3 regions of the Williamsia phyllosphaerae genome follow, and region 3 is predicted to be linked to each of the others. Evidence: predicted binding sites of a transcription regulator. Region 3 holds the regulator's gene; each other region holds the start of a gene.
The links. Region 3 encodes LexA, which represses DNA repair genes until DNA is damaged. Its sites were predicted from a motif close to CGAACANNTGTTCG; they were not measured.

Region 1 (3,231 bases), on a different contig from region 3:
GACGCCGGTGGCCACCCAGTGCGCGCGCACGATCGGCAGGCGGTCGAGACGCGCGGCGACACTCACCGCGGGGGTCTGGAGATCAGTCACTTCGACAGACTAATAACCGATACTCACGTGCGGGCAGCGGGTCGAGCACCTCATGGCGCCCGGAGTCTCTTCACATGTAGCTGACCGGGCGCCGGGGCCAGGCGACGTCTGCGGTGGGCCGCGGTATCCGTTCGATCAGTCGAAGCGCCAGTCGGTGCTCGATGCTCGACAACGGGATCTCGACGTGTGATGTGTTCTCGACCCACGGGTCATCGTCACCGTGTTGGTCGAGGAGTTCGCGGATGTGGTGTCGGTGGTTGGCGTGGAGTTCCTCGGGTGGGTCGGTGTTGCGGCGCCAGCCGTATCGGCCGCGGTCGGGGCCGGTGGTGATTTTTTCGGTGGTCCATTGGTCGGGGTTGGGGCCGACGGCCCGGTTGTGGGGGCCGCATGCGGGTGCGAGGTGGTTGGCGTCGGTGGTGCCGCCGTCGGCCCAGTCTTTTTCTGCGTGGTGGATTTCGCAGTGCGCGTAGGGGGTCGGGCAGTCCGCTGCCCCGCAGCCGCCGTATTTCGCGAATAACAGGAATCGTTGGGCTTGGGATGCGAGGCGGTGGGCGCGGCCGAGGAACAGTGGTTCGGCGGTGTGGTCGTCGAACACCGCGAGATGCATCTGCGCTTTCGCCGCCAGCGTCAGCACGTCGGTGAAGGGGAGGTCGGTGCCGGTCGCGGTGTTCGCGACGCCGGCGCGGTCGCGGAGTTCGTTCTCGGTGATCGAGATGATGATGTGCGGTGGCAGTCCGCGATGCGACGCACCGAGCAGGCCGCCGTCGGCCGCGCACTGCAGCAGCGCTTTCAATGCGTCGTGGTTGCGTTGGGCCGCTGAGCGGGTGTCGCGGCCGGCGGCGTCGCGCAGATGGTCGGGGTCGATGCCGGCGGTGTCGCCGCGCGGAGACTGATCGTCGTCGGGGTTGTTCATCCCGGGTGCCGCCCACGCCGCGAGCACCACCTCGAACAGTGCCCGGGTGGTCGGGTCGAGGGTCCCGGACAGTGTCGACATCAGCTGCGCGTCCTGAGAACCCAATGACAGCTTCCGGTTGCGGGCGCGGTCACGGTCGTCGGTCAGGGTGCCATCGGGGTCGAGGTAGGCCAGGATCCGGACCCCGAGCTGGGTGATCTCCCGCGGCGTCAACCGACGCGCTTCGGTGGCCAACGCGGATTCGGCTTTCGCTGTCTCGTCGGGGTCGACTGCGGCGGGAACCTTGGCCAGTACGTCGAGGATCGCATCGACGTGCTCGGCACCCAGGTGTCCGTCGGCCAGGCCTACTGCGGTGTTCGGGGCGCGGGGTGGGAGTTTCTCGCCGGTCATCGCATGCATGGCTTCGAGGTGTTGGACTGCGCGTAACCGTCTGCGGGGGCGGGTGATCCGTAACCGGGTCGACATGTAGTCGGTCAGGCTTTTCGACCCCGACACCCGGAAGGCCTCCCGATCAGACACGTCCAGGATCCGTCGGTTTCCGATCGATTCCATCCGCCGCACCACCCGCTCATGACGCTCGGCCAACTCCGCGACCACCGCATCGCTACATGCATCCGACGAGCCAGCTGCGATCTCGTCTAGGAGCTGTTCGAGCGCAGCGTAATTCGCTTCCAGAACAGACACGGTATCGGTGTCAGGCATATCGGCGATGGTCACGAAGCACTCCTCCCCGGGCGCGGCTACATTGTCAGCGTACCACAACTACTCGAACACATGTTCGAACATTCGAAGTCTTCCCGCGTTCTGGGGATGGTGAAAAGCCGCTGACGGTGCGGAAAGCGCTCATCGAGTGTGCGTTGTTTTGCGGCACGTCTCGCGTATCGCTGCCAGCACACTCGATGGCGCTTTCCACACAGTCAGCACCTCGGGGCCCCGATACGGCGGCCCGTGCCGGGGAACATTCGGGTTCTGTCAGCGCATCCAAGAGTTCGACACCGCACACCGCGGCGAGTTGACGAACCAGGGGCGGCATCATGATGGCGGACAGCGCAACGTCGAGTTCGAGTGGCTGGAACATCGCTGACCGGGTGGCCACCGCGGTGCTGGTCACCGTGCAGTGCGCGCTCTTTGTTCGGCTGATGCTCCCGAGTTCGGACTGGGCGCGCGATCCGACGTCTCTCGGCGCCATGCTCGTCGGCAGCGGCGCGGTCGCAATCGGCGGACCGATCATCATCGCCGTGACCATCGGGTTCGCGTGTAGGGCGTACTACTGCGATCGGGTGTCGGTCTCCATCCCGCTCGTGGGGATCCTCGTACTGATCGCGACCTACATCTTCCCGGCCATCCTGGTCACCGCAATGCGAAGCTGATCGGGACTTCAATCTCACTTGAAGTCGGCGTAGGGTGCTCGGCATGCCTCCGAAGAATGTCGAACTCACCGTCGGGGAGTTGGCGCAGCGTGCCGGCGTCGCCCCGTCGGCGGTGCGCTTCTACGAGGACAAGGGACTCATCTTCAGTCGTCGCACCTCGGGCAACCAGCGCCGGTACCACCGCGCGATGTTGCGGCGGGTCGCGTTCATCCGGGCGTCGGCCGCCGCCGGTATCCCGCTGACGAAGATCGGTGAGGTGCTCGCGGTGCTGGGCACCACCGAGTCCCCGACCCCGCGGATGTGGGAGAAGGCGTCGAAGCAGTGGATCGACGACATCAACGAGCGCATCGAGTTGCTCGAGCACATGCGTGACCTGATGGGGTCGTGCGTGGGGTGCGGCTGCCTGTCGATGAGCAGTTGCAAGCTGCTCAACCCCGACGACGTCGCCGCGACGACCGGCCCGGGCGCCTCACGCCTGCGGGTGCCTCGCGAGACCTGAGGCTCCTCAGGCGTTGTCGGCGCCGGCCTCGAGATCGGCGATGACGATCTTCTGCATCTGCAACATGGCCTGTATCGCGCCGTTCGCGCGCGCCGGGTCCGGGTCGGACAGCAACTCGTACAACCGCGTCGGGACGATCTGCCAGCTGAGTCCGAACCGATCCCTGAGCCATCCGCACTGCGACTCCTCGCCGCCGACGACGAGCTGATCCCAGTAGTGGTCGACCTCGGCCTGGTCAGCGCAGGAGATCACCAGCGACACCGCCTCGGTGAACCGGAAGTCCGAGGGGTAGTTCAGCGCCATGAACCGCTGTCCGACGAGTTCGAACTCGGCCGAGAGGACCGGACCGTCCTCCGACG
Region 2 (3,231 bases), 250 kb from region 3:
AGGAGGCGCCGGTGACGACGGCGCGGGACGTTGCGGTGGGTGCTGGTACGGCCATGCCCCGGATCGTATCGGTGCCACGTCGGACGTGGACGGTGCCCTTGGTACAGAAGCAGGCATCAGGCGGCCCGGTCAGCCGGCCAGGTGACATCGAAGCGCGACGGTAGGGGGTCGCGCTCGAGGATGAGCCGTACCAATCGATGCTCGATGCCGACGTCTGCCGGCGTGTCGACATCCGGCTCGGTCGCGTCGGTGGCGTCGTCCCGGTGGCCGTCGATCGGGTCGGGGTGCTCGACAGGTTCTGTGTTGTCGACGGATTCGGTCCAGGGGTCGTCGGGTGCGGTGTGGAGATCTGCAGGCTCCTCGGGTGGCACGGGCTCACCCCATGGGTCATCGACCGTTACCGTTTCGGCCCGCGCGGTGGATTCGCCCCATGGGCCCAGTGCGGCGCGGCGGTGTCGGTCGATGAGTTCATCGACGAGGTGCAGATGGTTGGTACGGATTTCACCGGGTGGGTCGGTGTTGCGACGCCAGCCGTAGCGGCCTCGATCGGGTCCCTCGGTGATTTTCACCGTTTCCCACTGGTGGGGTTTGGTACCTACGGATCGGTTGTGCGGTCCGCAGGCGGGTGCCATGTGATCGGCGTCGGTCTTTCCGCCATCGGCCCAGTCGGTTTCGGCGTGGTGCATTTCGGTGTGCGCGAATGGTGTGGGGCAGTCGGTGCGGCTGCAGCCGCCGTACTTGGAGAACGCGATGAACCGTTGTGCTCGGGAGGCGAGACGGTGCGCGCGGCCGAGGAACAGGGGTTCGCCGGTGTGCTCGTCGAATACCGCGAGGTGCATCTGTGCCCGTGCCGCCATCTGCAGAACGTCAGAGATGGGGAGGTCGGTGCCGGTGGCGGTGTGGGCGATGCCGGCGCGCTCACGAAGTTTGTCCTCGGTGATGGAGATGATGACGTGCGGCGGTAGTCCGCGGTGCGAGGCACCGTGCAAGCCGCCATCAGCGGCAGCCTGCAGCAGGGCTCTCAACGCATCGTGGTTGCGTTGACCGACCGACCGGGTGTCCCGGTCGGCGGCTTCGCGCAACTGCTCGGGGTCGACGTCGGTGGTGTCACCGCGTGGTGACCGATCGTCGTCAGGGTTGTTCATCCCGGGTGCCGCCCAGACGGCGAGCATCACCTCGAACAAGGCGCGCGTGGTGGGATCCAATGTCGCGAAGACCTTCGACATCAACTGGGTGTCCTGGCAGCTCAACGACAGTCGGCGTTGCCTCGCCCGGTCCCGGTCATCGGTCAGGTGCCCGTCGGGGTCGAGGTGGGCCAGGACCCGGACTCCGGCTTTCGTGATCTCGCGGGGGCTCAACGTTCGGGCGTGCTCGGCCAACAGTTCCTCTGCCGCGGCCCGGTCGTCGGGGCCGACGGCGGCAGGGATCTTACGCATCACATCGAGGATCGCGTCGACGTGATCGGCACCGATCGCACCTGACGCCAACGCGTCAGCCGTGTTGGGGCATGTCGGTGGCAATTTCTCACCGGTCATCGCATGCATCGACTGCAACTGCGCGACTGCCCGTAAACGATTCCTGGGGTTGGTGATCCGCAGTTCGATGCGCAGGAACTCACCCAGCTTCTGACACCCCACCGACCGGTGGGCGTCACGGTCGGAGACATCGAGGATCCTGCGGTTGCCGATCGATTCCATCCGTCGTACGGCCCGTTCATGGCGGATGGCCAGATCGGCGACCACTGCATCAGTGCAGGGGTCTGATGGTGCAGCAGCAATCTTGTCCAGAAGGTGTTCGAGCGCAGCGTAATCCGACTCCAGATCAGACATGGTGTCGGTCATGATGCACTCCTCCCCAGGCGCGGTGACTGAGGCCAGATTAGCACATGTGTTCGAACCGGGCAATCATTCAATATGGTGAATGATGTTGAACGTCAGCAAAGTTCGCTGGATCGTCCTCCGCCGCGATGGCGTGGACCTGCGTGTGGTGGATGGGGGGCTCACGGCCACGGTCGGCGCCGAGGAGTGCTGTCAGAGGGCGGCGGCGACCTCGGTGCCCTGACGGATGGCGCGCTTGGCGTCGAGCTCCTCGGCGATGTCTGCGCCACCGATCACATGGGTGCGGATGCCTGCGACGGTCAACGGGTCGATGAGGTCGCGCACGGACTCCTGGCCTGCGCACACCACGACGGTGTCCACGTCGAGTACCCGCGGCGCGCGGTCGTCGTCGTCGTCGAAGTGCAGGTGCAGACCGGCGTCGTCGATGCGGTCGTAGCGCGCACCCGAGATCTGTTCCACACCTTTCATCTTCACCGACGCGCGGTGGACCCACCCGGTGGTCTTGCCCAGTCCACGGCCCTGCCCGCCGGACTTACGCTGGACGAGATAGACGGTACGGACGGCGGGTGTGGGACGGGGTGTGGTGACAAATCCCGGGATCGAGGTGTCCTCCGAGACGCCCCACTCCTGTTCCCATTCCTTGAGGTCGAGCGTGGGGGAGTCCTCGACGGTGAGGAACTCGGTGATGTCGAATCCGATGCCGCCCGCGCCGATCACGGCGACGGTGGAGCCGATTTCCCGATGTCCGAGAACGGCATCGGCGTAGGTGACCACCTTCGGGTGGTCGATCCCCGGGATGTCGGGGATGCGGGGAACCACGCCGGTCGCGATGATCACCTCGTCGAACTTCTCGGCGATCAGGTGTTCGGCGCCGGCCCAGGTGTTCAGGTGGACGGTCACGCCGCCGACCTCGAGTTGGCGGGTGTAATAGCGGATCGTCTCGGAGAACTCCTCCTTGCCCGGGATCCTGGCAGCGATCGCGAACTGCCCGCCGATCGAGGATCCGGCCTCGAACAGCTCCACGCGGTGACCGCACTCGGCCGCGGCGACCGCGGCGGACAGACCGGCCGGTCCCGCACCGATGACGGCGACGCGTTTGGCGTGCCGGGTCGGGGACAGGGTGAGGACGGTCTCGCGTCCGGCGCGCGGGTTGAGGAGGCAGGACACCTTCTTCCCCACGAACGCGTGATCGAGGCATGCCTGGTTGCAACCGATGCAGGTGTTGATCTCGTCGGCGCGTCCCTGCTGTGCCTTGTTCGGCAGGTCCGGGTCGGCCAACAGCGGCCGCGCCATCGACACCGCGTCGACGCGACCGCATCGCAGGATCTCCTCGGCGATCTCCGGGGTGTTGATGCGGTTCGACGCGATGAGCGGGATGGACACCTCGTCGCGG
Region 3 (3,231 bases):
GTCGAACGCCCAGCATGACCTTCTCGCGACTGAAGGGTTCGGTGACGCCGTTTCGCTTCACCACCGCGAGCACCGCACTCTCGACCGTCGTGAAGCGGCGACCACACTCCGAACAGGAGCGGCGCCGGCGGATCGCCTGGCCCTCGTCGGCAACACGCGAGTCGACCACGCGGGTGTCCTCGTTCTTGCAGAAGGGGCAATGCATCGGTGTGTCCTCGAGCCGGATCCGTGGGCGCGACGACGGGGGCACACCCTCGGCGTCGACGCGGAGTCCGAGACGAACCCCTGGTGACCAGGATACCGGTGCGTATCCGAGCCCGGACACGGCGTGAACGGTCGCGGTGACCTCGGGTGGTCGACGCACCCGCCGACTGTCCTCGAACATCACCGGGACGACTCAGCGCAGGTAGGTCGGGGCGAGCAGCGGCTGGCCGGCGGTGATCGCCGATCCGCTCAGGTGATTGAGGTCCTTGATGGTGGCGACGACCGACGACATCGGCTGATCCGGCGCGACCCGCCCGGCCAACTCACCCAGTGACTCGCCTCCGCGCACGTGCACCAGCTCGGTACCACTGACCGCAGGCGCGGTGGAGTCGGCGAACACCGAACCGCTGACGACCATCATCCACATCACGATCGCGAGCCCGATGCCCACGACGACGGCTACCGCCCAACCGATCGGGGCGGGCCGCAGCGCCGGCGGGGCCTGCCGCCGGGCGTCTCCGCACGCCGCGCCGGTCCGCGGGCGGGCGACCTCCGGACGGCGACCCGCGGGACGGCGGACGTCGGGGCGCAGACCGCCGGTGGTGGCGCGACGACGCGCGGGAGCGCCGTGCACCGCGGTTCGGCGGACGGTGTCAGACGTACGGACCGGCGCAGTGACCGTGGTGCTCGTGTGACGCGTGAGAGTCTGATTCATGACGTTCTCCTCATCGACCAGACGTTCGAATGAACGTATGTTCGATTAGAACACGGGGGTCCGACAAAGTCCCGACACGATCGAACAAATGTTTGAAAGTTGTTATCAAGTCCTCTACTGTCCCAGGTGACAGCAGGTCCGCGCGCTTCTCGAACAGGCCCCACAGGCCCGTCGACGGCGGGCCGCGACAGGAGGGACACCGTGTCCGACACCACCGTCAGCACCACCGAGGCCGCCGAGGGACCCATCAGTGAGGCCGATCTGACCTCACGGCAGGCGAAGGTCCTCGAGGTCATCCGCGCGTCGGTTCGCGAGCGCGGTTACCCACCGAGCATCCGCGAGATCGGCGATGCCGTCGGCCTCACGTCCACGTCGTCGGTCGCCCACCAGTTGCGCACACTCGAGCGCAAGGGCTTCCTCAAGCGCGACCACAACCGCCCTCGCGCGGTCAACGTCCAGGACCAGGATCCCGCCGACATCACGCCGGAGACCGACGCCCTGCCGACACCGACCTACGTGCCGGTCCTCGGACGGATCGCCGCGGGTGGTCCGATCCTCGCCGAGCAGGCCGTCGAGGAGGTGTTCCCACTCCCCCGTGAGCTGGTCGGAGACGGCGCCCTGTTCATGCTCAAGGTGGTGGGTGAGTCCATGATCGACGCCGCCATCTGCGACGGCGACTGGGTCGTCGTGCGTCAGCAGAACGTCGCCGACAACGGCGACATCGTGGCCGCGATGATCGACGGTGAGGCCACGGTCAAGACGTTCAAACGCACGAACGGCACGGTGTGGCTGATGCCGCACAACCCGCTGTTCGACCCCATCCCCGGTGACGAGGCCGCGATCCTGGGCAAGGTCGTCACCGTCATGCGGCGCATCTGAGGCGTCACGGCCGACCTCGACCCGCCGATCTGACCCGACGGCGTGTCACAATGACCCCATGAGCGAGAAGAAGATCGACCTGTCCGGTGCGGTCGTCGTCATCACCGGGGCCGCAGGCGGGATCGGTCGGGCGGTGGCGCGCGAACTGCACGCCCGGGGCGGGATCGTCGTCCTGGTCGATCTGGACCAGGCCTCGGTCGATGCGGTGGCCGGCGAACTCGGCCCCGCACGGACGCTGGCCCTGCGGGCCGACGTCACCTCCCCCGACGATCTGCGTCACGTGATGGACACCGCCGCCGCTCGTTTCGGCCGCATCGACGTGGTGCACGCGAACGCAGGCATCTCCAGCGGGGAGTCCGCCGACACGGTGCTCAGCGTCGCCGACGGCACCTTCGAACGCGTGATCGCGGTGAACCTCGCCGGGGTGTGGAACACCGTCCGTGCCGCCCTCCCGCACATCGTCGAGTCGCAGGGGCACGTGCTGATCACGTCCTCGACGTACGCGTACCTCAACGGCATGGTCAACGCGCCCTACGCGGCGACCAAGGCCGCGGTCGAACAGATCGGCCGTGCGCTGCGCGTCGAGCTGGCGGCACACGGCGCCTCCGCGGGCGTCCTGTACCCGGGGTGGGTGGCGACACCGATCGCCGACGTCGCCTTCGGCAAGGACGACCTCGCGACCGCACTGGTGGCCCGGGCGTTCCCGGCCCCGCTGCGCACCCCCATCGCCCCGGAGCGGGTGGGGCGTGCGGTCGCCGCCGGCATCGAACGACGTGCCGCGCGCGTACAGATCCCGCGCCGCTGGATCCCGGTCGCGACGCTGCGGGGCATCATCAACCCGTTGCTGGACCGCTCACTGCGTCGCGATACGACGCTGATCGATCTCGTCCGACAGGTCGAGACGCGGTCGGGCCGTCGATTGCGCTGACGCGCAGTCGAGTTCGACCGGACCCCGATCAGGCGCGGTCGTAGAACCGTTCGAACGATGCGGCGAACAGACCGGTGCACACCGACAGGATCGCGTCGGGATCGTGCGAGCCGTTGCCCAGGACCCAGTCGACCAGCAACTGGTTGACAGCACCCACGAGCCCGACCGCCACCAGGCGGAACTCCGGCGCCGAGGTGTCCTCGATCTGCGACGACGTCATCCCGGCGGCCAGGATGAGGTCGGCGAAGTCGTGGATGACGCGATAGCGGCGATCCTCGAGTCGCGGGCTGACCCCGACGACCTCGAGCAGCATGATGCGGGCGAGCCGCGGGTCGTCGGTGAGGTGTCCGATGAAGGCCCCGAGGGCCGACTGCGCGAGATCGACCACGTCGGTGGCACTCTGGGCGAGCGCACGATCGACCTGATGGCGGGTCTCGGCGACGACGGCGTCGTACACACCGAGAAGGAGATCCTCGCGGTCGACGAACGATTCGTAGAAGTAGCG

Region 1: IEV93_RS15765 (HNH endonuclease signature motif containing protein) is a predicted target of LexA. The motif match lies at 1,771-1,784, and genes of this name have one in related genera.
Region 2: IEV93_RS18775 (HNH endonuclease signature motif containing protein) is a predicted target of LexA. The motif match lies at 1,881-1,894, and genes of this name have one in related genera.

The regions. Positions count from the first base shown of each region.
Region 1 is NZ_BMCS01000002.1:387,613-390,843, reverse strand. Features, by position in the region: gene IEV93_RS15770 (MFS transporter) at 1-90, opposite strand, end outside; gene IEV93_RS15765 (HNH endonuclease signature motif containing protein) at 161-1,705, opposite strand; gene IEV93_RS15760 (hypothetical protein) at 2,038-2,373, shown strand; gene soxR (redox-sensitive transcriptional activator SoxR) at 2,417-2,872, shown strand; gene IEV93_RS15750 (VOC family protein) at 2,879-3,231, opposite strand, start outside.
Region 2 is NZ_BMCS01000003.1:63,312-66,542, forward strand. Features, by position in the region: gene cmrA (mycolate reductase) at 1-55, opposite strand, end outside; gene IEV93_RS18775 (HNH endonuclease signature motif containing protein) at 117-1,841, opposite strand; gene IEV93_RS18780 (NADPH-dependent 2,4-dienoyl-CoA reductase) at 2,031-3,231, opposite strand, start outside.
Region 3 is NZ_BMCS01000003.1:318,074-321,304, reverse strand. Features, by position in the region: gene nrdR (transcriptional regulator NrdR) at 1-205, opposite strand, end outside; gene IEV93_RS22565 (LysM peptidoglycan-binding domain-containing protein) at 398-919, opposite strand; gene lexA (transcriptional repressor LexA) at 1,121-1,798, shown strand; gene IEV93_RS20040 (SDR family NAD(P)-dependent oxidoreductase) at 1,857-2,726, shown strand; gene IEV93_RS20035 (TetR/AcrR family transcriptional regulator) at 2,755-3,231, opposite strand, start outside.